One region of the Lysinibacillus sp. fkY74-1 genome, then DNA from elsewhere that is predicted to be linked to it. Evidence: riboswitches for the same ligand, from Rfam matches in the RefSeq annotation. Region 1 holds a riboswitch; each other region holds the start of a gene.
What was found. A riboswitch is a leader RNA that binds a small molecule or an ion and turns the genes downstream of it on or off. The one in region 1 is predicted to bind S-adenosylmethionine.
Positions count from the first base shown of each region.

Region 2: linked by a shared signal. The riboswitch ahead of metA (homoserine O-acetyltransferase MetA) and the one ahead of ACE1MS_RS21305 (cyclase family protein) in region 1 are both predicted to bind S-adenosylmethionine.
Region 3: linked by a shared signal. The riboswitch ahead of ACE1MS_RS01730 (O-acetylhomoserine aminocarboxypropyltransferase/cysteine synthase family protein) and the one ahead of ACE1MS_RS21305 (cyclase family protein) in region 1 are both predicted to bind S-adenosylmethionine.

Region 1 is NZ_CP170173.1:4,298,920-4,306,541, reverse strand. It holds gene ACE1MS_RS21310 (DedA family protein) at 1-548, shown strand, start outside; gene ACE1MS_RS21305 (cyclase family protein) at 578-1,315, opposite strand; SAM riboswitch class I at 1,404-1,510, opposite strand; gene ACE1MS_RS21300 (hypothetical protein) at 1,611-2,012, opposite strand; gene ACE1MS_RS21295 (AraC family transcriptional regulator) at 2,175-3,746, opposite strand; gene ACE1MS_RS21290 (ABC transporter substrate-binding protein) at 3,825-4,775, opposite strand; gene ACE1MS_RS21285 (MFS transporter) at 4,938-6,122, opposite strand; gene ACE1MS_RS21280 (winged helix-turn-helix transcriptional regulator) at 6,233-6,616, shown strand; gene ACE1MS_RS21275 (aldo/keto reductase) at 6,670-7,515, opposite strand.
Region 2 is NZ_CP170173.1:2,479,789-2,487,410, forward strand. It holds gene ACE1MS_RS12030 (Ger(x)C family spore germination protein) at 1-603, shown strand, start outside; gene ACE1MS_RS12035 (hypothetical protein) at 608-841, shown strand; gene ACE1MS_RS12040 (endospore germination permease) at 875-2,752, shown strand; gene metA (homoserine O-acetyltransferase MetA) at 2,808-3,743, opposite strand; SAM riboswitch class I at 3,842-3,951, opposite strand; gene ACE1MS_RS12050 (nucleotide excision repair endonuclease) at 4,154-4,525, shown strand; gene ACE1MS_RS12055 (hypothetical protein) at 4,571-4,954, opposite strand; gene ACE1MS_RS12060 (TrmB family transcriptional regulator) at 4,976-5,758, opposite strand; gene ACE1MS_RS12065 (TSUP family transporter) at 5,886-6,656, shown strand; gene panF (sodium/pantothenate symporter) at 6,702-7,622, opposite strand, start outside.
Region 3 is NZ_CP170173.1:343,909-351,530, forward strand. It holds gene ACE1MS_RS01705 (hypothetical protein) at 1-176, opposite strand, end outside; gene chrR (class II chromate reductase ChrR) at 387-1,118, opposite strand; gene ACE1MS_RS01715 (succinate CoA transferase) at 1,483-3,003, shown strand; gene ACE1MS_RS01720 (DASS family sodium-coupled anion symporter) at 3,086-4,567, opposite strand; gene ACE1MS_RS01725 (glycerol-3-phosphate acyltransferase) at 4,768-5,400, opposite strand; SAM riboswitch class I at 5,556-5,669, shown strand; gene ACE1MS_RS01730 (O-acetylhomoserine aminocarboxypropyltransferase/cysteine synthase family protein) at 5,787-7,091, shown strand; gene ACE1MS_RS01735 (hypothetical protein) at 7,421-7,622, shown strand, end outside.

The DNA.
Region 1 (7,622 bases):
TCATCGTGATCCTAATTGGAGGCATTGTTGGGTTGCCACTTCCCGATGAAGTATTTTTAACTTATGTAGGCTATAGTGTTTATCGAGAAAGCCTTGGACATATCCCAGCTTTAGTAAGTGCTCTGATTGGCGCAATGGGGGGGATTACTTTAAGCTACTATATCGGCCGTCGATTTGGCTTACCGCTCTTGCAGAAATATGGGCCAAAGATTCATATAACTGAGCAAAAAATTGAATTTACTAAAAAAATGTTTATGAAAGTGGGGCCTTTTTTATTAATTGCTGGCTATTTTATTCCTGGTGTACGCCATCTAACAGCCTATATCGCCGCTATCAATAATTATCCATATAGGAAATTCGCTTTCTTTGCTTATACAGGGGCATTTATATGGACTTTTACATTTATAACCTTAGGAAAAGTGCTAGGAGAGAAATGGCGATTCGTCGGTTACTATTTATCTCATTACAGTATGTACGTCATCTTGCTGTTTGTCCTAGTCATGTTAATTATTTATTATTTATTTAAAAAAAGAAACGTACAAAAGTAAAAGTCAGTAGGATTCCTACCGACTTTTTGTTATGGCAATATGGCAAATGAACGTACAGGGAATCCAGATGCTTTTTCAGGCTTGGGTACTATATTAAAAATAATAGCACCTTTAGGAGGTAGCTTGTCTAAATTAGTCATGAGCTCAATTTGATAAGTGTCTTGATTGAGGACAAAATATTCACCAACCAATTGGCCACTTTGACGAAAATCAGTGGCAGAATCAGTATCAAAAGTTTCATGACCTATTGCACTTACTTTACGTTCCTTGAATAGAAATTGTAAGGCCTCCAAGCCCCAACCTGGAAGATGATTATCTCCATTGACATCTTTATTACTAAATGCCTCTTTATCTGGCCAACGCTTACTCCAATCTGTTCGCAGTGCCACAAATGTACCTTCTTCAATCTGTCCATAGTGTGTCTCGAATTCTAGAATATCTTGTACACTGAGTGTAAAGTCATGATTACTAGCAGCCTCCTGTGATTTATCAATGACGATAAGCGGAAGAACAAGCTCCTTTAGTGCTAATTCATCTAGAAATCGAGTATCTCTTACAAAGTGAATGGGTGGGTCAATATGTGTTCCATATTGTCCAGGAAAAGAAAACTGCTGTGCAAAAAATCCATCATCATGCGAGAATAATGTTTCAAATTTAGCATCTTCAAACATGAAAAAATGAGGTGAGTCTGGGCCGAAGGTATGTGTCAAATCGACCCACTGTTTTGATTTTAGTAAGTGCAATGCTTGTAAAAGTTCGTTAGACATTAAATTCCCTGCTTTCTAAAAGTAGTAGTCAATAAAAAAGAGTCCTCAATCGAAGAGGACTCCCGGAATCAAACATAGGTAGTGCGTCTTCTCATCTTTCAGGCTTAAATTTTGCCAATAGGAATTAGCACCATACTGCTTGAGCTGGTTGCTGAGACTTCATCGGGCCGATCCCTCCGTCTCTCTAGATAAGAAATAGGATATAAGAATTTTCAGAAATAATAGTATAAATACTTTAACATATATTTTTATAGTTTACAACTTTGATAGGATTACAGGGTTAAAATTAATTTACTTACCAATTCAAAATTAACGTTACTCGACAGCAGGCACTATCCATAAGCTGTATTCTAAAATTATCTGGTGTATAGTTGGTTTCAAATTTTGTAGTAATGCCTGTGGATGTAATTAATTTTTCGACCTCTGTTTTATTTGAAAGCTGTGCAGCATTCTTTAAGTCATGTGCAAATTGTTGAGAACTATCAATTTTATCTGTAAGTAATTGTGCCTGCTGCATAATCGTCTTTATCCGCGTAGCTGAAGATATTAATTTTTGTGTATCAACAGGGGGAAAGGGACTATTACTAGTCGGCATTGCTAAATGTTGTGAAAAGGTTCTAGCTGCAAGTTGATGGTCTGTCGATGGTATCGGGTAATGGTAGGGGTGAATAAAATAAGGATAAGGATTATAATACAAATCAATTCCTCCTAGCCAGAAGCTGATATCTTATCTTATGTATCATGATCTTTTTAGGTGTTTGAATAACGCCATTCCTGTACTGAAGTGTTAATATACTATGCTGAATGGTATGCCACACAAACTAAAAAAGGAAGCGATGGAGCGCTTCCCTTTTGTTCTTTAGCCAAGAACGTTTAATACATCATCTATTTTTTTGCTATGTGACAGGATTCCATAATTCATCCACGTTAAAAAATCCACCTCATAGACACAGTTTCTTTTAACAGCCCTTAGGTTTTTCCACATAGAGGATGTTAAAATAGTACGCTCTTCATTCTCATAAATGGAGTGTTGCTTGTCGAAGGTGATAAACAAATGATCAGCGTCTAGTTGTTGCAGCTGATTTGAAGTCAGATGAGCTTTACGCTGATTAAGCGGTATTTTCCACACCAATGGATCAGGCGTTAAGCCTAAGTCACGGTATAGAATTGGCCCTGTATAACCGCAATCAGGGCCAGCATACAGTGTAATGCCAATGGCTGAAATGCGAAGAAATGCCACACTTTGTCCGTAAACGGATCTACCTAGAATTTTTCGAGCCCTCTGTACCTTGTCCTCATATTCCGTAATAATATCTTGCATCATAGCGGTTTTCCCTGTTAAATCTGCAATTTTAAATAGAGTCGATTGCCAGTCCTCTCCAGGGTTGTTTAGGTGACAGATTGGGGCCAACTTATTTAAATGAAGACAGGTTTCCCAACGCTCTATACCAGCATCTAACATAATTAATGTTGGTTTATAGTGAAAGAGGTGTTCCATTTTTCCATACTGTACATCGATATCAGGCACATCCTGTAGACCTAAATAGTCTTGTTTTCCCCACTTGGAATGACTGAATTGCGCAATGGGCGTAATACCTAAAGCTACAAAGAAGTCCTCTAAGAATGGTGCGAATACGCGTACATTATTGCTCTGACTTCGTCGGAATTGCCCTGGGGAAATACCTACATGCTCTTTAAAACGACGATTGAAATAGTATTCATTATTAAAGCCAATAGACTGACTTATTTCAAATAAACGATCATTCGTTGTCATTAATAACTGTTTGGCTTTTTCAATACGTATACTATTTAAATAATACAGAGGTATTTGTCCCGTAATATCTTTAAAAATGCGTGAGTAACTCCATTTTGGTACACCTGCCAGTTCTGCTAGCTGTTCGACAGTCCAATCCTTTCCAAAGTGGTTGTGCAAATATTGGATAGATTGCTCTACAGATTGACGATCACTTTGTTGTAGAGGCTTCGTTCGGTTTTGCTCAAAAATAAATAATATCAATTCTTGGAAACGAACATGCTGCTCAAAAACAGTGTGCTCATCTTTTGTTTGACGACACCGATAAATAGCTTCTAATAGTCTATTGCATTGAGAGAAGGGAAGAAGACGTAGTTCTCTAACACTTGTAAAGAGACTAGTAGGAGAATGAGCTTCACTAAGATAGATCGTATTAAATGTCAATTGGTAAAAGCAGAGTGTCTCATCGGCAATGTGAATTTCGACAGGGCTATTAGGTGGAATAATCACACATTTTCCTTTCATAAGGTGGATAGTTTCATGGTTTGTCTTAAGTGTTCCGTTACCACTAATAAGGATGAAAAGAGAATAGTATGTATTGCTATATGACTGCATACCTGCTGAAAGAATAGTATATGAAATAGTTTGTAAATGATAGATTTGTATTAAATTACCCATTGTCCACGCACTCCTAAGTAAAGTTTAAATTTGGAAAACAACACAAAGAAAGCCCCCTAAAGAGCTTTCTATTGTAAATTATTTCACGAACCATTTCTCAAGATCATCATATTTTAGTAGGTTTGCAGTAATGGCACCAGACTGCCAATAAGTTCGATCAGCAATATAAACTTGTCCATTTTTTACAGCAGGAACTGTTTTCCAAAGCGTACTATCTAACCATTTAATCGCCTCTTGATTTTCTTCAGTTTCCCAAGTGCCATTTGAAGGGAAGAGTATAATATGATCAGCATCTAATTCTGGAATAGCTTCTTCAGACAAGACCTCGTGGAACTCTGTCATATCCCGAGCTAATGGATGTGGATTTAAACCAGCTTCCGTATAAATGTAGCCCGTGTAGCGATTCTTTATACCGAATAATGCCAACGTTTTATCTGCCACATTTAGGCGGACAACGGCAACAGTTTCGTCACCAACGGATTCTTCTAACTTAGCTTTTAAATTCGTAACACGTTCCTCATATTTATCAACGATTTCATTCGCTTTCTCAGGGATATTTAAAACATCAGCTATCGTTTTCACAATTTCACGTGGATCTTGTAGTATGTCTTCTTTTAAGCGATAAGTAGGTGCAATCTTTGAATATTCTTCATACTTTGCCTTATCTGCTGCACCATCTACAATGATTAAATCAGGCTTAGCTTGAAGTAATGTTTCTAGACTACCTGTAACGTCAAACTCAGGTACGTCTAAGCCTAAATAATCTTGTTTACCCCAGGAAGGGTGATACCATTGCACAATAGGCTTGACATCTAAGGCAGTTAAATAATCTTCCATATAGATGGCTGCTACTCGCTGTGGATTTGTTGGAATTGTTACTTCTCCAAACTCATCCTCTACAACTCGCGTATCTTCTTTTGTTGGATTCACACTCTCTGAACTTGTTTGTGTTTCATTTGAACCACAGGCACTTAAAACGAACAGCAGTACAAGAATAAGTACAAATGTAAAATATCGACTGATACGCATGGCTATTCACTCCTATAAATTTACTAAAAACTGATAAATGTTTATCTTAATTTAGAATGATAATCATTCTCGTTTGATTCAAATAAATTATAGGATACCATATAAAAACAAACAATACATATTCTCTACATCTTTTTTATACAAAATGAAGAGTTTAGAGTCCTATTGATTCTTTTTATCAAAAAGTAGCCATAGGAGTGTAACGACCGCTGCCAGCATAACCATAAGGAATCCATATACAGGCGTTTGTGCTAATGATTGATGACGAATAATAAAACCACCAATATAGGAACCTAAAAATATACCAATATTGAAAGCAGAAATATTTAATGCAGAGGCCATTGAAATAGCTGATGGTATATATTTTTCAGACAGTATAACTGCATATAGTTGCAAGCCTGGGACATTCATGAACATAAATAAGCCCATTAGTAGGACCATGAATAACCCAATAATTGGCGATTCAAGAGTAAAGCCAATACCAAGTAAAGCTAATGCAAGTCCTACAAAAATAATAAAGATGGAACGAAGCGGATTTTGATTTGCAAAATGGCCTCCTAGTGTATTACCAATAGCAACGCAAATACCATAGACAACTAATATAATAACTACCGCGTGTGGTGAGTAACCCATATATTGCTCTAATATAGGTGAAACATACGTGTAGACCACAAAGGCACCACCATAGCCAATTGCTGTAATGAAAAGGATTAATAACATTCGAATATTGCCTAATACTTTACCGATATCACGAAGAGAGATTGGGTTACCTTTTGATAATTGGCTTGGTACTAACAAAGCATTACTTATTAAACCAATTATCCCTATAGTAACAATAAATATGAATGACATACGCCAGTCTGTTACTTGTCCAATGAATGTACCTAATGGGACACCCGTCACAGTAGCCAATGTAAGTCCAGTAAACATAAAGGCAATTGCACTTGCGCGTTTATTTGGTTCAACTACATCTGCCGCTATGACAGAAGCGATGGACATAAACACACCGTGTGCTAATGCTGAAATAATACGCCCTATTAATAAAATCGAGAAATTTGGTGCCATAGCTGCAGTTAAGTTCCCAATTATAAAGATTGTCATGACTAGCAATAAAACAGTTTTTCGACTAAGGCGAGATGTTAGGGCTGTTAATAATGGAGCTCCAACAGTAACGCCTAATGCGTATATTGAAACAGTTAAGCCGGCTGTGCTTAAAGATATACCGAAGTCATCTGTCATTAACGGTAAAAGCCCAACACTGATAAATTCAGTGGACCCTATTCCAAAAGCACTGATTGCCAGTGCTAGCAAAGTTAATTTAGCACTTGGCTTTTTTGAATGTGACATACTACTAATATCTCCTTTGATTTTTTTTATCATGTATAGTAATATTCATACATACCTAAAAGATATGTAGAGTACTTTTGGTTACTTTTGAATATTACGGGGGGTTTACAATGCAAAAAATTTATAATATTGGTGTAGAAGCTACACTTGAAGTCATTGGTGGTAAATGGAAACCAGTCATTCTTTGTCATTTAAACCACCATGGTAAAATTCGCACAAATGAGTTTCGACGATTAATTCCAGGAATCTCGCAAAAAATGCTCACTAGTCAATTAAGAGAGTTAGAGCAAGCTGGATTGATCCTTCGAAAGGTCTTCAATCAAGTTCCGCCGAAAGTTGAATATTCCTTAACGCCTTATGGACAAGGAATGGAGCCTATTTTAAACATGCTTTGTACTTGGGGCGAGAAGCATGTTGAAGTATTACAGGATAAAGGCGAAGATGTACTATTAAAACAACGTGACGAAGATATAGCTATGCAGCAAACATCGTAATGAGGGAAAAAGAGACTGTCAAACACGCGGCAGTCTCTTTTCCTTTTTAATGCTTATAGAGCAAAGTCATATTCATCAGGATTAGGTCCAACACGTTGTTCAAGGTTCATCGCATTGATGATAGCCATCTCTGCTTCTGTTAAAGTAAAGTCAAAGATATCGGCGTTTTGTATCATGCGTTCTCTACGCACAGATTTAGGAATAGTAATCACGCCATTTTGTACATCCCAACGCAAAATAACTTGAGAGTTTGATTTTCCGTATTTTGCTGCTATTTTAGAAATTGTTTCATCTTCAAGAAGCCCACCTTGCATTAAAGGTGCCCATGCTTCAAGTTGAATTTGGTGCTCTTTACAGAATGAACGAAGCTCCGCTTGCTGTAAGCGTGGGTGGAATTCCACCTGATTCACAACAGGTTTAATACGAGCAAATGATAATAAGTTTTCCAAGTGTGCCACAGTGAAATTACATACGCCAATGGCTTTGATCTTACCTTGTTTATATAGGTCTTCAAGAGCTTTCCAAGATTCAGCAAACTTATCTTTACCTGGCCAATGAATCAGGTAAAGATCTAAATAATCTAACCCTAACTTTTGTAGGCTCTCTTCATAGGCAGCCTTCGTTTCATCAGAGCTTAATCCATCATTCCACACTTTTGATGTTATAAACAGATCTTCACGATTTAAGCCAGTCGATGCTAGCGCCTGTTTAATGCCATCCCCGACACCTACTTCATTGCCATAAATAGCGGCAGTATCGAGGCTGCGATAGCCAACTTCTATAGCGTTTTTAACCATTTCAGCAGTAGCATCATTTGCTACTTGAAAAACACCTAATCCCATACCAGGCATTTGAAGACCGTTATTTAATGTAATTGTATCTTGTAAATGATTAATCATTGCGATTCCTCCAATTGTTTGGATTGCTTATTGCTTTTTCATTATGCTGCTAACATACCTTCAAAAAAAGTACGCACTTTTTTGTGTCATAGAAACGTAGAGGTAAC
Region 2 (7,622 bases), 1.8 Mb from region 1:
GACAAACGATTAGGTGCCGATAAAACAAACGTCCAACGTGTTAAAACTCCTGTGTTATTAAAATATGCAGGATTGGCTGTCTTTAAAGGAGATCGATACATTGGTTTACTTTCAGAGGGAGAAAGTAAAAGTATTAGCTTCCTCAGTGACAAAATACAAAGTACCATTGAAATCGTCAACTGTCCCAAACAAGGTACGCTGTCGACTGAGATTACGCAATCCTCCACAAAAGTAAAGGGGTCATTTCAAAATGGGAAACCGCAAATTGATGTCCAAATAGATGTGGAGCAAAATGTAGGTGAGGTCGAATGTAATATTAATCTCACAAAAAATAAAACGATGGATTATATCAATAAAAAAACAGCACAAGGCATCGATGAACGTATTGAAAAAACGTTAGAAAAAATTCAGCAGCAATACCAAGTGGATGTTTTAGGCTATGGGGATGCCCTTCATCGTGCAGATGCTAAACAATGGAAAAAAATCAAAAATGATTGGCCAACTATCTTTCCTGATCTTCCTGTCCATGTTCGTGTAAAAGTAACGACACAAGGCTTAGGGACAATGCAAAATTCATTATTAAAAAAGCCAAAGGAGGAATAGTAGCATGGTATTAGCGGTAGCTGTCTTCATTATTTCGGTCATTATTGCATTACTATTCATCCCAAAGCTCAAAAAGCAAAAGGAAACCAAGACCATTCTTGTTTTTTCTATTCTTTTACTAATTGGGACAGCACTTAATATAGGTATTGCCCTCAAAATAAATATCCCGAGCCCTTTAGATTTCGTAACTTTTATTTTTACACCCATTAAGGATTTTATCGTTTCACTCACAAAATAGTAGACACATCGACATGTATGGGAGGACAGTTAAATGGAAAAAGAAGTCATTAGTTCAAGACAATTTACAATCATTACGTCCCTCCTTTCTATCGGTACAGCCATTTTGATTATCCCTTCAACTATTGCAAGCTCCAGTAAGCAGGATGCATGGATTGCTGCAAGCATTGGCGTTGTTCTTAGTTTACTAGTGGTGAAATTATTTTTGACGTTAGGCAACCAAACACCCACACTGAATTTTATTGAGGCAAATGAAAAAATTTTCGGTCGCTTTTTTGGAAAAATTACAGTGATTGGTTTTCTGTCCCTTACCCTATTTTCGGGAGGAGAACTATTATACTTTATTGGCATTTTTATGAAAACTGAGGTAATGCCAGAAACACCCACACTGGCATTCGCCTTGTTGTTTAGCATTATTATTATGTATGCTGCCTATTTAGGCTTAGAGACCTTTGCTCGCTCAGCAGAAATACTTTTCCCTATGTTTATCTTAATTTTTATTTTCTTTATTATTTGTATTACTCCACAAATTAAGTTTGAAAATATACAACCAATTATGGAAGTATCCAAAACATCCATGTTCTATAGTATTATTCGCTTTATGAGCGTCTTTTCTTTTTCCCTAGTTATGTTATTAATGATTTACCCTGCCAGTGTGAATGTCCAGCAATCCTCAAAGAAAGGCTTTTACATAGGCACGATTCTCGGTGGATTTGTTTTAGTAACATTGATTACCCTTTGCATACTAGTATTAGGGGCAGCCAATACGGCTTCCCGAACTTTTCCTAGCTATGCTTTAGCACAGAGAATCTCGATCGGCAACTTTTTACAGCGTATTGAAATTATCATGGCTTTTATGTGGATTACATCTATTTTTATTCGAACCTTTATGTATTTCTATACAACGGTTGTGGGAATTGCACAAATTATGAAACTGAAGGATCACCGCCCACTTATCTTACCAATGGGTATTATTATGATTGGTCTTTCGCAAATTATTCATCCTGATATTGTCCATTCCGACAATTATAATAATGAAATTTGGCCTATCTATTCATTTATTTTTACCATTTTATTACCTATCCTGCTACTAATTGTTGCCGTCATACGTAATCGAAAATCACAAGGGAATGCGGCTGAAATGGCTAATCAGGAGCAAGTAACTGATGTGGGTGGTAATACGGATGTTAATCAAGGAAATCAACCTAATCCCGCTAATACGGATTCCCAACAGGATAATCAGATGAAACCTAATAATAGGGATGTCAATCAAGATAATCAGACTCACCATGCTACTACTGATTCCAACCAGGATAATCAGATGAAACCTAATAATAGGGATGCCAATCAAGATAATCCAACTAACGATGCTGCTAGTGATTCCAACCAGGATAATCAGATGAAACCTAATAATAGCGATGCCAATCAAGATAATCAGACTCACCATGCTGCTACAGATTCCAACCAAGATAATCAGATGAAACCTAATAATAGCGATGCCAATCAAGAAAATCAGACTCACCATGCTGCTACAGATTCCAACCAGGATAATCAGATGAAACCTAATAATAGGGATGCCAATCAAAATAATCCAACTAACAATGCTACTACTGATTCCAACCAGGATAATCAGATAAAACCTAATAATAGGGATGCCAATCAAAATAATCAGACTCACCATGCTACTACTGATTCCAACCAGGATAATCACAGTAAACCTGACAAAATGGATGCCAATCAAGATAATTCAACTAACGATGCTGCTACAGATTCCAACCAAGATAATCAGATGAAACCTAATAATATGGATGCCAATCAAGATAATCCAACTAACGATGCTGCTACAGATTCCAATCAGAACGATCAGGCTAAACCAGATATTACGGTTTCTGACAAGAAGAATTTAGAATAACAAAGTCTAATTCCTTCAGCTACTTAGCGAAGAAATTAGACTTTTTCATTGTTATTTAAATATGATATTCAATTTCGTCCACAAAGTCCCATTCATATGGTGTCTCTTGGTATACATAGTAGTTCAACCAGTTGGAGAACAATAAATGTGTATGGGCACGCCATGTATTCATCGGTTCCTTTTCTGGATCATCATTTGGGAAGTAGTTTACTGGAACGTTGATATCAATGCCCTTGGCAACATCGCGACTGTATTCATCAGCCAGTGTTGTCGCATCATATTCTAAATGACCTGTAATCATAATGTTTTTATTATCTTTAGATTGCACGATAAACACACCTGCATCCTCTGAATAGGATAATAAGCGTAAGTCTGGATGATTGCGAACCTCGTCAATCGAGACAGATGTATAGCGAGAATGAGGGGCTGTAAATAAATCACTAAAGCCTCGTACTAAATCCACTGTTAAATCAGTAATCACATGAGAATAAACGCCGGAGCATTTAGCAGAAAGCTCTATTTTTCCAATTCCATAATGATGATATAACGCAGCCTGTGCCCCCCAACATATATGTAGCACGGATGTCACATTCTTTTTAGACCAATCCATAATTTCAGCAATTTCCTGCCAATAGTTAACCTCTTCAAATGGCATTTTTTCTACAGGTGCCCCAGTAATAATCATACCATCATAACGTCGGTGACGAATTTGGTTAAACGTTGTGTAAAATAATTGTAAGTGAGATTTACTGACATTTTTAGATTCATGAGTAGCCGTGTTTAAAAAAGTAATATTGACCTGTAATGGTGTATTTCCTAGTAAACGTAATAATTGTAGCTCCGTTTTTTCTTTTTCGGGCATCAAATTTAAAATTAATATGTTTAATGGACGTATTTGCTGTGTTCTCGCACGATCCTCTTCCATCACGAAGATTTTCTCCTCACGTAAATGCTCCCCAGCAGGTAAATTTTTCGGAATATTAATTGGCATCTAGCATTCCCCTCTCTTTTTTGCTCCTTTTTCTAAAAAAATTAAAAATCCTCCACATTCCATATGAGATAGAATGAGAAGGATTTTTTTCACGTTCACTCTTATCTCTCAAAGGAAAAACCTTTGCTGGAATTAGCACCTTTCTAACATTTGTTAGAGGTTGCTGAAGCGTCATCGGGCCAAATCCCTCTGCTTCTCTTGATAAGATTATTTAATTATTTTGAATTGTAACATGGACTAGTTAGAATATCAATAATTCATAGAATATTTTGTTATTCCCATGCATGTTCTACATTCATTTGATAAACACTAAGCTTGCTGTATATGGTTATTCTACATGAAATTTTATGGTAAACATGCCGCTATTATGTTACCATATATCTTTAGTAATAGAGAGGAACGTGAATACTTTGATTAATATTGAATTTCCAAAACCAGATGTAGTTATTCGCCAACGCGAACAAGATGTAAAACCAGGTGATGTCCCAATTACACCATACTTTGGTTTCATCGACTTCCACAAAATCACACGTGATAAAGGCGGCATTTTCTTATTTTATAATGAAAAGAATGAGTTATTATTTGTCGGCAAAGCACGTAAAATTCGCCAACGCATAAAAAAACATTTTGAAGACAATGTATCTCCGATGAAAAACTATCGTGACGAGGTCTTCAAAATTGAAGTCTATGAAGTAGAAGATCCTATGGAACGTGAAATTTATGAAACGTATGCGATTAATACGTTCCGCTCCAAATACAATGTAGATAAAGTATTTTATTAATATCAATAAAAACCGAAATCTCTTTTTAGGGATTTCGGTTTTTTATTACAGCATGGTAATACGATCTATCGGCATGCTTTTGCCGTTAATATACAGTTCGATAATAGTCACCTCCGCGCTTTTGTTGATGGCATAGACATAGGGTAGAGCTTCTTTCTTTTGCTCGCTTCCTTCCTTGAAATGAATGACTAACCTATTTTCATTAGCTGCTACACTTGCTAGCACATTTCCTTTTGAAAACATGACAAGATAGTACGTCACGTCATCTTCATACAATAACTGAATTCTGTCTGTAGCTATAATATGTTGTTGGATATGGTCAGGAATAATTGTTAGCTCCTGAATCTTAGGAAAAACTGGCAGCGGTGCAGAATCACATCCACCCATCATTAATAAATAAAGTAATACTGGCAACATCCATTTTTTCAAGATGCTCCCCTTCCCTTATAACTACTCTAAGAAAAATGCTTTACGTTCTTTAGCAATCCAGTCCTCCAGTTCATTATCATCGCGTTTTACTAGTCTATTGATAAGAACATCATGCCAAATATAATCCTCTAGTAAATAAATATGCACAGGGTCATTCGTTATAAATGCGGTTTCTTGGTTGGATGGCGAGTGACCATAAATCATTTCTTGACCATCAACCGATAAAATAAACCAATGAGGTGTAGAAGTCTTTCTCGTATAGTGTGTGGCTCTGTGCATGTCTATAGATGCTAGATGTTCCTCGACATATAAAGTGATGCCATGCACCTCCACATGCTGAGATACCTCTTCAATATCCTCACGTAAGGTATCGTACATATCTTCCCACATCGATAGGATGACTTTTGTCTCTGCTTTCTTTAATAAGGTTTGACAATAATTAACGATCGTCTGCTTCCCTTTTAGCATTAATACTTTAGATTCCGCTTCCTGTTCTTTCATTTCTAGTTTTTCTAACTGATCACTAATCGATGTAAAATTTGATTGCCAGCGCTGTTGAATTTGCTGCAAAAACATCTCGACAGGAATAGAAGAATACGTCGTTTGATCCGCCGTTTCCTCTTTCAGTACGAATCCCTTTTCAACAAGACCATTTAATATGTCATAGATTCTAGCTCTTGGAATCCCAGAGTTTTTGCTAACTTGATAGGCACTGACATGACTATTTTGTACGAGTGCTGTATAGGCCTTTGCCTCATATTCTGTCAATCCCAGTTCTTTTAATTGGGCGATTAATTCATCCATATCATCCCTCCATATTTTTATTATAGGCTACTGTTGTGAACATTTGCCAATGAAAAAGTTAGGCTTTACAGCTTTAAATAAATTAGTTACTATTTCAGTAGTAACTAATTAAAATGAGGTGTAAGACATGGTTTTTGATGTGGATGTACATATTCTAATACTTTTAATTTCGTTTGGATTTCTGGCGGCATTTATCGATTCAGTCGTTGGAGGTGGCGGTTTAATTTCCTTACCAGCTCTATTGTTTGTTGGCCTAAATCCAGCCGCCGCTGTGGCAACCAATAAGTTAGCAGGCGCAATGGGCTCACTTACTTCGACCATTTCCTTTTACCGTTCTGGTCAGCTTGAAATTCGATCTGTGCTGAAATATTTCCCTCTCGCCTTCATTGGATCATTATGTGGTGCATGGACTGTTCATTTAATTAACCCAGCTCTACTAAAACCATTAATGCTTATCATGCTGGCAGCTGTTGGGATTTATACAATCTTTAAAAAAGATTGGGGCGCTGTCTCAACGGTAAAAAATCTGTCGAAAACCCACTTATTTTTATTTATGATGCTATTATTTGCTATTGGATTTTATGATGGGTTTCTTGGCCCAGGAACGGGCTCATTTTTAATCTTTAGCTTCTTGCTTGTTGGCTTTGATTTTTTAAAGGCGGCAGGAAATGCGAAATTTTTAAATCTAGCAAGTAATGTGGCAGGTGTTTGTATGTTTGCTTACCTAGGTCAAATCCATTATGTATATGGTTTAGTCATGGGGGTTGCTCAAATTGGAGGGGCTATGCTTGGCTCTCGTATGGCCATTCAAAAAGGAAGCAGCTTTGTCCGGACGCTTTTTATTATTGTGACAATGACACTCCTTGCAAAAAATGCCTACGATTATATGATTCATTAATAAAAAAACAACGCCACAGTCCAAAATTTGCGGCGTTGTTTTACATTATATGAGGAAGTGCTCGTCCTTAAATTTATGACTAGTAGCAAGACTTACGATTACAAAAATAATAAGGGAAGCTACAATTGGAATCGTAACGGTATGCATACCGAAGGCCGTAGGATAGAACCGGTCGATGAAAATATATAAAGCCATACCTGAAATCATGGACGCAATGGCGCCATATTTGTTTGCTTTCCTCCAGTATAATCCGAGAACTACCGTCCAAATAAAGACTGCCTCAAGCCCACCAAATGCAAATAAATTTAACCACACTAATAAATCAGGTGGATGGAGTGCAAAGACGATCACTGCTAAGCCAATCACAGTCGTTACAATAAAGCTTGCGCGTTTAATTTCGGCATCACTTGCCTGTGGCTTCATGTAATTTAGATAGATGTCTTTGACAACCGTAGAGCTTACTAGCATAAGTAATGCATTGACAGTGGACATGGTAGCGGCCATTGGCGCTGCTAAGACAATCCCTGCTAAAAATGGCGGCAGCACCTTCAATGTTAAGAGTGGCATGACTTTATCACCAATGTCGATGCCAGGTAGGACAGGTCGTGCTAACACACCAATTAGATGCATCCCAAACATAATGGTCCCAATAGCAATCGTACCAATAATAATCGCTAAGTGCATACTTTTAGAATCTTTATAACTCATCGCACGCACGGCAATTTGGGGAAGTCCCACCACACCTACACCAATTAATAGCCAAAACGTTGAAACATACAGAGGCGTTAAATCCCCTTCTGCTCCAAATGGAGATACAAAATGGGGATTTTCTGCGACCAGCGAGGACATAATTTTATCGATGCCTCCACCTGCAATAATAGTTCCGATTAATAAAATAACAGTTCCAATGACCATTATCGTACCTTGAACAGTATCTGTTAAAGCAACTGCTCGGAAGCCACCAAT
Region 3 (7,622 bases), 630 kb from region 1:
TGATTGACATAATCTATCGCATACTTATAAACGGTTATATCTGTTTCACGTTCAAGTCGTTTTCGTAGTTGGGTGCAAGCAGCATTAAGCTCTTCAATTTTTAAAAATAAACCTCTTACACTTCTCTTATGTTGTTGTTCTAAGGTACGAGCAAGATGTTTATTGATATAGGACATTGCTTGTATAACTCCTTTCGTAAATACATAATCATTTATTAATATGAATGGAATTGTTGGAAAATGGAAGAGTCTTTTCGTTTAATTTAATATTGTACTTAATAGATATATCGAGACATAATGACTAGAGTTAATACAAAGAGGTAACGAAATTATGAAAAAAATGGGGTTATTATCATCCGATAGTAACCCCATTTCAGTGGAAGTGATTTATTTCCAGTTAAATCCTTTAGTAGCTAAAAACTCTTTTATATGTGAACGACGTTGTTCGATTAAAAAATCAGCCATTTGCTTTGTCCAATTATCGATTTTTCTGTTAGATGATCGACTATTATAATACGCTTCCATTGTCTCATTATACGCTGGTAAAAGTTCATCATACTTTTCTGAATTGTATTCATTTTCATGTAGTACAGCAGACACAGGCAACCGTGGCTTTACCTCATTACGGCGAACAGGTATGCCGATTGTTAGACCGAACAACGGGAAAACGTGGTCTGGTAGATTAAATAATTCACTTATTTCTGAAGGGTTATTACGGACTCCTCCAATATAGCAAATACCATATCCCATTGATTCTGCAGCAATAACAAAATTTTGCGCAAACAATGATACATCAGCAACTCCAACAAGGACATTTTCTGCTGAATCAGCCACGATGTCTACTCCCTCTAATTTACCAGCCATTTGTAGGCGCTTGAAATCAACGCAAAAAACAAATGCTCCACCAGAAGTATCATACTGACGGGGATTTCCAGAGAGTAATCCCAATTTTTCTTTTTTATCTGCATCTGTTACCCATATAACACTATATGCTTGTACAAAATGTGACGTTGCAGCCATTTGGGCTGTTGCGATTAATTCTTCAATAATTTCTTTTGAGATTGGATTTCCATCATAGATTCTTACTGAAGAATGGTTTCGTAATAATTCTTTAACCATTTGTCTACTCTCCTTTGTCACTTATATATTAAGAGCATAGCACGCTTTCTAATCAAAATCGATGAAGAGGGGCATATAACTATATTTAAATAGTTTGAAATGTAGAATTTATCTCGGAAAGTTAAATATTTCTTTTAATATAGATTAAATATTCTAAATAGTATAAAATTATATAATCGGCTGTTTATTTGGTTGTGCTACCAAAAATTAGAATATCCTTATGCTGAAGAGGAGTGGGGGTAGCTCTTTTGATTAAGGATAAAGCCTCCTGCAGATTTGTTTGAAGCAGAGGTAATTTTGATGACAGAGATAATGGAACCAAATACTAGTTGAACAAAAATAAAGTGGGATGGAGGAATAAGGAATGGAAGAAAAGTTAGCGAAAAAGCTTCGCCATGAGCAATTACAGGGCAAGGTTGTAACAGCAGAAGAAGCAGCATCTTGGATTAAGAATGGTATGGTATTAGGGATGAGCGGTTTCACTCGTGCTGGGGATGTAAAAGTCGTACCTCTTGCGCTTGTAGAGAAAGCAAAAAAAGAGAGCTTCCAGGTAGATATATATACAGGCGCATCTCTTGGCCCTGAGGTAGACCAATACCTAGCGGAAGCTGGCGTTATTCGCAAACGAGGACCTTTCCAGGCAGATGCTGGTATTCGTAATAAAATTAATAGTGGTGATATCACATTTGTGGATGCGCATTTATCTCATAATGCGGAGTTAGTTCGTCAAGGCATTATAGGACCTATTGATTTTGCAATTATTGAAGCGGCTGCTATTACAGAAGATGGCTTATTAATTCCTACAACTTCAGTTGGTAACTCTCCGATTTTTGTGCAAGAGGCAGATCAAATCATCATAGAATTAAACGTAGCACAGCTTGATGCATTAGAGGGCGTACATGATATTTTCGTTCCTGCACAACAAGGGAAACGTGACCCAATTCCTTTACAAAATGTGTCTGATCGTCTTGGTACAATTGGTATTCCATTAGACTTGAATAAAGTAAAAGGTATTGTAGTTTCTGACATTTTAGATGCCCCATCAACAATTGTTCCTGCTGACGAGGAAACAGATATTATGGCTAATCACCTGTTAAACTTCCTGCGTGAAGAGATTAAAGTGGGCCGTTTAACAACAAGCTTGCGTCCAATTCAATCTGGGGTTGGATCAGTGGCGAATGCGGTATTACTTGGATTTAAAGATTCTGAGTTTGAGAACTTAGAAGTATTCTCAGAAGTACTTCAGGATGCAGTATTTGAATTAATCGATGCAGGAAAAGTGAATTTTGCTTCTGCTACTTCCATTACCCTCTCTGAACAAGTAGGAAACCGTGTTTATGGGAACTTTGAAAAGTATGCGGATAAATTAGTATTGCGTCCGCAAGAAATTTCAAACCAGCCAGAAATCATTCGTCGACTCGGTTTGATTTCAGTGAACACAGCATTAGAAGTTGATATCTACGGAAATGTTAATTCTACGCATGTTTCTGGTACTAAAATGATGAATGGTATAGGGGGGTCTGGTGACTTTGCTCGCAATGCGCGTTTGGGAATTTTTGTCACTAAATCCTATGCAAAGGGTGGCAATATTTCGAGCATTGTCCCAATGGTATCGCATGTGGATCATACAGAGCATGATGTTGATGTTATCGTAACAGAGCAGGGAGTAGCTGATTTACGAGGGCTTGCTCCAAAGGAACGTGTGGGACTAATTATTGATCATTGTGCACACCCTGATTATCGTGAGCAGCTATGGCAATACTTTAATGACGCTAATGAGACAACTGGTGGACATCATACACCGCATGATCTTGAAAAAGCGCTGTCATGGCATGTCAATTACGCAAAAAGTGGAACAATGAAAGACCCAGCTTTATCAAAATAGAGTTCTAATACAAAAGGCCTTGAAGGACAGCTGCTCCCTCAAGGCCTTTTAGTTAATAAATCTATCTAAGACGATTAATGCTTTACAATAGGCCAATCCATTTCCAATAAGTTGCAGAGAACAGCAGAATTAGGAGGAAGCCGAGAATCGTTAATGGAATACCTGATTTCAGGAAATCCTTTGTTGTAAATGCTCCTGTACCGTAGGCAAGCATATTTTGTGGTGCGCTAATTGGCAATAGGAAACCAAAGCTAATAACAAATTGTTGGACGATAACAAAACCAACCTGATCTACATTAGCAGTTAATGTGGAAGCTAACACGATAAACACAGGTATAAGTGCAGAGGCTAGGCTTGTTGCACTGGCAAAACCTAAATGAATAAGAATATTAAATAATGTTACGATAGCAATGGTAGCAAGAATTGGCATTGTATCTAGACCGAGTGAACCAAAAACTTTATCTGATAACCATGATGCACCTTTTGTATTCAGTAAAATAGTTCCGAGCATAATACCAACTGCAAAGACAATGATTGTTCCCCAAGGAATATGAGGTTCAACTTCCTTCCACGAATAAACGCCGATTTTAGGCATTAGTAGAACAGCAATGGCGATAATTGTAACCGTTGTTGTATCAAATGGATGGAGCTTGCCTTCCGTAGCCCAGAAAAATAGTAAAATTAATGATGTAATGATCAATCGAATTTCAGGTGCTTTTAATGGTCCAAGCTCAGCAAGCTGTTTCTTGATGACTTCTTTACCACCATCAATATTGCTCGTCTCAGGCTTAATAAGCGTAATCATAATGAAAAATAAGGCTACTGACATAATAATCGAGAATGGGGCAGCATAAAGTAACCAAGCACCCCATGAAATATTTACATTAAATTGCTCTTGGATGAAATTTAAAGCAACCATATTTTGCGCTGCCGCAGTTTTAATACCGATATTCCAAATGGAAACGGCTTGTACAGAAGTAATAACAAGCAAAGCAGCAAGTCGACTATCACGCGGTAAACCAAATGCTGCGACCATTCCAAGAAGTATAGGGACTACTGCGCCAGCACGTGCAGTAGCTGAAGGAACAAAAAATGCAAGGGCAATGGAAACTAATATAGCACCGAAAACAATAGCTTTTGTTTTTGTTCCTACAAGTGAAAGAATCCAGAGAGCAAGTCGTTTATGCAAATTGGTAATTTGCATAGCTGCTGCTAGAAAAAGAGCAGCTGCTACTAGGGCGACAGCAGAATTACTAAAACCACTTAATGATAGTTTTAAGGCGCTAGCGGTACCTAGTTGTGCTGTGGGATCATCCATGGAGGGTGCAAGACCTAGTAAAACGGTGACGAGTGCAATAATCATTGCAGAGCTAACAGGATATGAAACGGCCTCAGTTACCCAAAGGATGACCGCGAAAGCTAAGATGGCTAAAGCGCGCTGCCCAGCTACAGGTAACTCACCGTTATTAGGTAAAAAAATAATAATAATTAATAAAGCAAAAGCCAACCCAATCCATAAAGGCTTTAGATTACGCTTCGTTGCTGCTTGTTTAGGTGAAGACATATTTTCTCATCCCTTCTACGTCTACGTAAAAATGACGGTTATTATCCTTAACATCGGTCAACAAAATGTTTTTTTAAGATAAGAATTCATCCATTTATTATATAGAATGAAAGGAAGAAAAATATGTCAGTTTACAGCTTTAATAGTAATTAAAGAGAAAATTTGTGGTCATAAAAAATACAAATCTCTCTCGGGAAATACTATTTCTTTTTCTTGAAGGCAGAAGTAACTTTAGGCTCTGTTCCATTGGTTAAACGTTTAATATTTTCAAAGTGCAAAATAATAGCAATACCAAAAAGTAGAATGGCAATAATGGTTGGGCCTAATCCAGGAATCCATAAATAAGTAGCGGTACAAAAAACGAGGTAAAACTCTAATACACCAACAATTAAATAGTTCGTTGCGAAAGATAAAATAACAAATAGAATAAGTGCAAATAAACCAATCTTCCAATCAACCGCAAGTAAAATTCCAATGATGGAGGCAGTTCCTTTTCCACCGTTGAAGCCCATATAAAAAGGGAAATTATGCCCCAAAATAACCCCTGCAGCTATCAAGTAGGTGAGGAGCCATATTTGTTCTGCTGTTAAATGTGTTGCATCTGCTAAATAAAAATGTGCACCGACGATGGCTACGACGCCTTTTCCAATATCGATAAGAGCTACTAAAACGCCATATTTCCAGCCGAGTGAAAGCGTAGCATTAGAGGCACCAGCATTGCCATGGCCAGCTTTTTTTAAATCAACCCCGGATAAAAATTGTGCCACTTTAGAGCCGTGAATACAGCCAATCAAGTAGCCAACAACTAGAAAAAAGATCACGGCTTTTACCATAAAAATACTCCTTTCAAATTTTTTTCTAAAATAGTGTATGCGTTCATATTACGTAAAAGAGCAGACAGAAGTTTCGGAAAAAATAAAATTTAGATGTTGACAGAAAAAAACTCTATGCTTATACTTTGTAACAACGATGGAAATTGAATCTCATACTCTTATCAAGAGCGGCGGAGGGATAGGCCCTATGATGCCCGGCAACCAGTAGGTGATGAACTTACTAAGGTGCTAATTCCTACAGATTCTTACTTGGATCTGGCAGATAAGGGGAGGAAAACTTGCAACCGCAACCCTCTTCTTAGCTGAAGAGGGTTTTTGTTTTCTACAGAAAAATCCTCCTCATCTCCGGTACCATCGTAAAAAAAATAACCAAATGGAGGTACACAATGACAAATTTTAAACCAGAAACACTGCTGTTACATGGTGGTCAAGAGCCAGACCCTGTGACAGGTTCTAGAACAGTTCCTGTCTACCGTTCAACTGCTTTCGTTTTTAAAGACACTGCTCATGCGCAACGTCTTTTTGCCTTAGAGGAAGCTGGAAACATTTACACACGAATTACGAATCCGACAGTGGATGTTTTTGAAAAGCGTGTGGCTTTACTAGAAGGTGGAACAGCAGCAGTAGCACTTTCATCTGGTGCAGCAGCTATTGCATTTTCTATTTTAAATTTAGCTAGAGCAGGTGATGAAATTGTAGCTGCTAGTTCTTTATATGGTGGTACGTATAATTTATTCGCTAATACATTACCAAACTATGGTATTAAAACGATTTTTGTAGATGAAACAAACCCAGAAAATTTTAAGGCTGCCATTACCGATAAAACAAAAGCTGTCTTCGCTGAAGTTTACGGTAATCCAAGCTTAAAGGTTTTAGATATTGAAGCAGTAGCTAAGATAGCACATGACCACAGCTTGCCATTAATTATTGATAGTACATTTGCTTCTCCTTATGGTTCCACACCTATTGATTATGGTGCAGATGTGGTAGTTCACTCAGCAACTAAATGGATAGGTGGTCATGGTACAACTTTAGGTGGTGTTGTTGTAGACGCTGGTAAGTTTGATTGGACTAGTGGTCGATTCCCAGGCTTTACAGAGCCGGACGCTTCTTACCATGGTTTACGCTATGGAATCGATACAGCCTCTGCAGCTTTTGCTACAAAGCTACGTGTACAGTTGTTACGTGATTTTGGCCCAACATTAAGTGCAGATGCAGCTTTCAATCTATTACAAGGTTTAGAGACGCTTCATTTGCGTATCCCTAAACATAATGAAAATGCTTTAGCTGTAGCTGAATATTTACGCAACCACCCATCTGTGGAGTATGTAAATTATAATGGCCTTGAAGATTTTCCAACACATGAGTTGGCGAAAAAATATTTAAAAAATGGCTTCGGTTCAGTGCTTACCTTTGGCATTAAAGGTGGACGTGAAGCAGGACGAAAGCTTATTGATCATGTAAAGCTGTTTTCACATGTGGCAAATGTAGGTGATGCTAAGTCGCTAATTATCCATCCAGCATCTACTACGCATCAACAATTATCAGCAGATGAACTAATTCAAGCTGGTGTAACCGAATCGCTCATTCGCCTATCGATCGGTTTAGAGGCAGTGGAGGACATCATTGCAGATTTAGAGCAGGCTATTACTCAGGCAACAGCAGTAGCTGAACAAACAATAGAAGCTTAATATAGAATAGAGCGGTGAATGTTGTAGCGTTTACGTATTTTCTCATTCGAATAGCCTCATTTGGTATATGTTAAACGTTGCTACATCCACCAATTATTGCACCCGTTCATTGTCAGAACCTTTCAAAAAATAATACCGAGTATTTTTATATGCATTATTGACTTTGTTAAAACCTTGTTATATACTTGGAAATAAGTTAAGTGTACGGAAAAACCTCTTGGAAAAGGTAACTGTTTTCATAAGTGCTCCCCCACTTTTGAATAGATAGGAGAGTAGTTACATAGCCAGTGGCTACTCTTCAAAAAACTAATGATAAAGGAGTGTTTAAAATGGGTAATGTCTATAGTGCGCAAAACATTGCATCTTATTTAATTTATGAACTAAATGAAGGCCATGTATTTGTCAACAACCAATCCATTCAACACATCCTTACATTAGTAGAACGTAAATGGCAACAAATTTTTGGTCATTCAGCGTATCAGGAACAGGTATGCACAGATGATAATGGCTTTATGGTTAAGGAAGTTTATG